One region of the Tenacibaculum pacificus genome, then DNA from elsewhere that is predicted to be linked to it. Evidence: riboswitches for the same ligand, from Rfam matches in the RefSeq annotation. Region 1 holds a riboswitch; the other holds the start of a gene.
The links. Region 1 has a riboswitch for cobalamin ahead of PG913_RS05170 (TonB-dependent receptor). Riboswitches for the same ligand answer to the same signal wherever they lie in the genome.

Region 1 (3,205 bases):
GTGTTGTATTGGCGATATTTTTGCCCATAATTTAAAATAAATATTTAAAAGAAATAAGTGAAATTCAATTTTGCTAAAAATGGTGTTCCTGGTGTAAAATGGATATCATCTACAGGTTGTAATTCTCCTTGTAATTGTGAAGAATCATAAAATACAGCTTCTCTCCATGCGGTATCAAAAATATTTTCTACGGATAAACCTATTTGATATTTTGGTTTTGTATAGTTGATAACAAAATCGGCAATAAAATAACTTTTAGCAATTACAGAGTCATCTTCAATCAAAGGACGTTCTCCTAAAAAACGATAACGTAACGATGTGTTAATTCCATTTTTTAAACGGAAAGTAGCGCCACCAGTTGAGGTAAAACGAGGCGCACTTGGAATTTTGTTTTCATCTTTTGGAGCGTCTAATAAAGTTCCGAAGCTATAATTTAAATCGGTATCTAACCAAAAATAATATAGTGGTTGATATCTAAAAGAAGCTTCACTACCAATTCGTTTAGATCTTCCTTTGTTTTCAAACTCAAAACCATCACTACCAAAAACAAATTCAGCATCACTTTGTAAGTAAAAAGTAGCAATATTAGCAACAAAGTTTTTTCCTATTTTAAATTCTGTACCAATATCGTATCCGACAGCTTTAGGTAACGGGTTAATTTCTTTGTTTTTTACAGCTGCGTTTGCGTAGTTTGAATGAAAACCAGAACTTGCTTTCGCATATAATTGTAAGTTTTTAGTTGCATCATAAAACAAACTAAATTTCGGACTTATTCTAATAGAATTTGTCTTTCCTTTTTGAGGTACTGGTACTATTTCAGTTACGTTAAAATCGAAATAATCAGCTCTAATACCTGCTAAAGCCGTTAATTTAGGAGCTACTTGAATTCTTTCTTTTAAAAATAAAGCAACATTTGTTTCTTTAATATCAAACTCATTTATAGGATTTGATAACGTACGTCCAATAGCATTATTTAAACCAATATTGTTATTATTTCGTTTAGCTTCCCAGCCAAAAGTTGTTGTGCTATTTGGTATTTGAAGTATATTTTTTATTGAAATATTTCCTTTATAAGCATACATTTTACGATTTTCTTGTTGATGAATCATATCACCATCAATAGGATTATTTTGATAAAAAGTAAAGTTAGAAAATAAATTATAGATATTAGAAACGTAGTATAATTGATTTGTAAGTTGTGTTTTTTCTGAGATGTTAGAGTTCAATTGTATATTAAAATGTACTCTTTCAGTATCACCACCTTCTTTATCATCAATAGCTCCAAATCTATCGATTAATCCACTTTTAACGGCTCTTAAAGGCACTTGTCCTGAAGCATTCCAGTTACTATGAAATGTAGAAATAGATGTTCTTAATTTATGAATATCAGAAAGTGCAACTGTATATTTTGTAAATGTATTTAATCTTTTAAGTCTTTGTTCGCTTTCAAAAAAACTGTCATTATAAGTTCCTTCAATAGCAATATAAGCACTTTCTTCGTTTTTAGTTAAAAAGTTATTTTTATCGATAAGCGATACCATTGCTAAAGCTCTTGCAAAATCGTATTGACCATATTCTAACTTCACAAAATTACGATGTACTTTATCTTTCGATGTAAATTTTGCTGCTCCAGAAACGGCAAAATTACCTAAAGAAGTTTCATGAGGTCCTTTATAATAATCGGCATTTTGAACAGTTTCAGGAATTAAAAAGTGTAAATCGGCATAACCTTGCCCGTGTGCATGAGAACTTAAATTGATACCTATATCATCAACTAAAACAGCAAAATCAGTTCCGTGGTCATTATCAAAACCTCTTAAAAATATTTGTTCGGCTTTTCCTCCACCAGCATGTTGCGCAATAAATAAACCAGGCACTGTTTTTAAAAAATCGTGAGCGCTGTTTATTGGTCTTAACTTTAATGCTATTTTAGAAACCTTATGAGTTCCTAATTTTTTTTCGTGTTTAGCATTAATAATTACTTCAGAAAGTTGTGTTTCTGTTTCGTTTGTACTAGTACTTTTTTGTGAGAATATGGCATGTACAAAAAACATGAACCATACACTGCATAAAATCAATTTTTTCATTTAAAAAAGAGTTTAAGCAGGCAAGGAAAGAAAATATGAAAAAACATAATTTTCTAACTCTTTACCCGAGAGTTATTAATATAAATTATTGTTTTAGTGGCAGGTCTCCTGACTTAACTCTATTTTATTTACCTTCCCATAGTTATAACTACAGTGGTTTTTGATAATAAAATATTGATATGAGTTTTACAGTTGCGGGAACAGTTTCGGATTTACACCAAATTCCCTTTTAATTTTTACAATAATGTAAAAAACCATTTAACAGCCGCGAAGATACTTCTTTTATTTAAACAAATATTATTTATTGTGCTACTTTGGTTTGTGTTGTTTTTTTATCAGTTTTTTTAAAAATTCCACTCTTTTGTTTACTGATTTCTTTGGTAAAATATAAATAGAAAAACCTAAGTTAGTATAAGTTTCTAAAAGTAACTCTTGTAATTTTTTAGCTTCTTCAAAAGATTGTAATCGTTGTGGATCTTCTTTATAAATAGCTTTCCAAAGTGGAAGTACAAAAACGGTTGTATGATATTTTTTTTTATAATCGAAATTAAAAAAATGTTTACTAATAGGTAGTTTATGTAATTTTAAATAAGCAATGTTATCTGCTAATCCACGATCAACAAAAGTAGTTTTATCACTTAAAATATTTAAATCGGCTATTGTTTTTTGATAAACTAAATTGGTAAAACCAACAACATCTTGCCAAGGAGTTTTATTTCCGTTGTTTTTTTGTTCAGCAATAATAATTTTACGAGAAACTTCCTCTAAACAATAAAAATTATTGGTACGCAAAGCATTGATTAAAGTAGTTTTTCCTGTTCCAGGCGCACCCGTAATTATATATCGTTTCATTTAAAATAAAAAGTAGGTTATCAAACCAATTAAAAGTACAAAGGTAAGGGTAACAGAATGATTGATAAAAGCAACTTTTTTAAATTCGATTTCTTTTATAATACGGTTGTTATTTCCGATAAAAGGTTTGTGTACTAACTTACCATGATAATAATTAGGACCTCCAAATCTGCAATTTAAAATAGTAGCCAAAGCAGCTTCGGGATATCCTGCATTAGGGCTTGAATGGTTTTTACCTTGTTGCCATACAAAACCAATTTTATCTA
Region 2 (3,205 bases), 550 kb from region 1:
AAAAATTAGCTGTTAATTTTAATTTAGGTAATACATTATATTCACTTCCTATAAATACAGAAAATGGCACATTAAAATCAGAATTAAGTTCTTTTCTTACCTGTAAACTTGTTACTATTTTTTTTAAAGGTTGATATTTTACACTTCCTATAAAAGCAGTTGATTTTCTTGTTTTTGTAGTTGTTTCGGAATTACTACCCGCAATATTTTCAAAAATAGTTTTATAATTAAATGATAAAGTATTAGATGGTTTATAAGTTAAAGAGTAGTTAATTTGTGTAGTTCTAGATTTACCAAAACTATAATTAATAGCATCTTTATTATCATAATATCTATACTCTTGTGTTAAATACGCAATATTTATTAGCTGTTTAAATTGTGAAGAATAATTATAATTCCACTTTAATAAATTACGTTGATTAAAATCTTCATTACGTTCACTTCCTGCTGATGGATTTGGTAAACCATCTGAAAATAAACGATCTCCGTAATAACCTGTAGTAAAAAAAGCTATTTTATTTTTTGAATTAAACTTATGAGCTATATTAAAATTAATACCATAGTTTTTATAAGAACCATTATCATTTTTCAATAATTTTCCGTTACTATCTTTATACCTATCATCTATAAAAGTATAATCATTATCAGAATAATTAATTGTTGATGCTAACTTTACACTCCATTTTTCATCACCAAAAGAACTTTTAAAAAAATTAGAAGTTGTATTAAAACTTCCATATGAAGAAAATATGTGAATTTTTTTATGTTTCTCAAAACTTATTTCATCATTTAAATGTACAGTACCACCAATAGCTCCTGAACCAAACTCGGTGCTATTTCCACCACTTTGAACAACTATATTATCACTAATACTTGCTGATAATGAATTAAAATCTGTTTGACCACTACCAATTGAATTAATAGGAATACCATTCCATAAAACCAATGTATTAGAAGCTGATGTTCCTCTAAAGCGAGCTGTACTAACTCCTCCATTTCCATAATCTCTAAAAGCAATTGGGCTATTATAGCGTAACAGATTGGTTAAATTAATAGGGTTTTTAACAAGTTGTTTATCTGTTATTTTTATTGATTTTACACTAATCTGATTAAATTTTTTATTTTTTATTTTTCCAGCAACCTGTACCTCTTCTAAAACATTCGTTATAGAATCTTTTTGAGCAAAAGAATAAAATGTAACAATAAAAAATACTGTAAAAAGTAAGTGTTTTCTCATAATATACTAAAAACCTTTATCCCGAAAGTTTGAATTATTTAAAACCTAGGCAGGTCTCCTGGCTTGCGTCTTGTAATTGGTCTTCCCGCTTAAAAACAGTGACTTAAAGAGTAATTACAAGCTTAATAGCTTACAGTTGCGGGAACAGCTTCGGTATTTAATCGAATTCCCTTTTAATTTGATGTTATATTTTTAAACATCAAAACCTAAATTTCGCGCAAATTTATGATATTTTATTAAGAATCTAGCATCAATAAATCATTATAGTTCGAAAACTTAACAGTAAGCTCACTTGATACCGAAAAATAATTCGGATGAATCATTGCTGATAAACACTCAATACCATCGACTAAAGTACTTGCTGATGATTGTGTAAACATAGCAAAATCAGCAATAAAAACCTGTTTATTTTTAACGGCTTTTAAAGAACTCCATTCTGGTTTATCTTCTAAAAATCGCATATCTTCCATTGTTCGTGAAATTCCGTAGCCACACGGAGCAATTATTAATATCTCTGGATTATATTTTACAATTTTACCCCAAGAAATAACAATACTATCTCCTGACGGATGCGATAATAAATCGATACCACCAGCATATCCTATTTGATGAGGAATCCAATGTCCGCAATTAAATAACGGATCAATCCATTCTAACAACATTACACTTTTAGATTGTATGCTGTTTGCTCGTTGTGTATCGACTATATTGTAAATACGATTTTTAAGTTTTTGTACATATTTAATTCCTATTTCTTCTTTTCCCATTGCTTTTGCTATGGTTAATGCATTCTCAAAAACATCGTCTAAAGAATTTGGAGTTATAGAAATTAAAGTTGGTTGTTTCGCTAATTTAGAAGCAGATTTTGCAACAGATTCTGTATCTATTTGACAAACATCACATACATCTTGTGTAAAAATAATATCTGGAGCAATACTTTCTAAAACAGGTTCATCAACATAATACAACGTACCTCCTTCAGCTTTTGTTTTTGAAAAAATGGTGTTAATTTCATCACTAGTTAAAGTTTGTCCTTCTAACTTATATTTAACAGCTACCTGTTTTTCTTTTAGTGCAATTGCAGGACATTCAAATGTAACACCGTCTAAATATTCTTGTAATCCCATATCATAAATCATTTGGGTTACTGCTGGCATAAATGAGGAAACTTTCACTGAAAATATATTTTGAACGGCTAAATTACATAGTTATCGAGTATTATTCTCTTTTTCTAAAAAATCTTTACAATCTTTGCCGTTTAATTTATTTCTTTATTATAATTATTAATTATGATGTACTATATCTCTGGCGGAGAACGTTCAGGAAAAAGCAGTTATGCACAACAATTAGCCGAATCATTATCAGAAAACCCTTATTATTTAGCCACTTCAAGAATTTGGGATGCCGATTTTAAAAAACGTGTAGACAGACATATTTCTGATAGAGATGAACGTTGGACAACTATTGAAGAAGAAAAAAACATCAGTAATGTAATTCCTAAAAATGCAACCGTAGTTATTGATTGTGTTACTTTATGGCTAACTAATTTTTATTTAGATACTAAAAATGATGTACAAAAAAGTTTAACCTTAGCAACCAATGAAATTGACAAACTAATTGAAATTGATGCTACTATTATTATTATTTCAAATGAAATAGGAATGGGTTTACATGCCGATACTCAAATTGGCAGAAAATTTACCGAATTACAAGGATGGATAAATCAATATATTGCTAAAAAAGCTGATAAAGCTACATTTATAGTATCTGGTTTACCACTAACTTTAAAATAAATAAAATGTACTCTACGGAAATAACACCACTTTCAAACACGCTAAAAACAGCACTTCAAGATAAAATTGATTTTAAAACAAAACCAATTGGTTCGTTAGGAGTTTTAGAAGAAATTGCCTTACAAATAGGACAAATTCAAAACAGCCTTTCTCCTACTTTATCTAAACCAAGTAT

Region 2: linked by a shared signal. The riboswitch ahead of PG913_RS07470 (TonB-dependent receptor plug domain-containing protein) and the one ahead of PG913_RS05170 (TonB-dependent receptor) in region 1 are both predicted to bind cobalamin.

Annotation. Positions count from the first base shown of each region.
Region 1 is NZ_CP115917.1:1,125,332-1,128,536, forward strand. It holds gene PG913_RS05165 ((2Fe-2S) ferredoxin domain-containing protein) at 1-28, opposite strand, end outside; gene PG913_RS05170 (TonB-dependent receptor) at 45-2,087, opposite strand; cobalamin riboswitch at 2,169-2,361, opposite strand; gene PG913_RS05175 (AAA family ATPase) at 2,397-2,939, opposite strand; partial or broken gene cbiB (adenosylcobinamide-phosphate synthase CbiB) at 2,940-3,205, opposite strand, start outside.
Region 2 is NZ_CP115917.1:1,670,550-1,673,754, forward strand. It holds gene PG913_RS07470 (TonB-dependent receptor plug domain-containing protein) at 1-1,237, opposite strand, end outside; cobalamin riboswitch at 1,269-1,462, opposite strand; gene PG913_RS07475 (ABC transporter substrate-binding protein) at 1,474-2,412, opposite strand; gene PG913_RS07480 (bifunctional adenosylcobinamide kinase/adenosylcobinamide-phosphate guanylyltransferase) at 2,527-3,030, shown strand; gene cobT (nicotinate-nucleotide--dimethylbenzimidazole phosphoribosyltransferase) at 3,036-3,205, shown strand, end outside.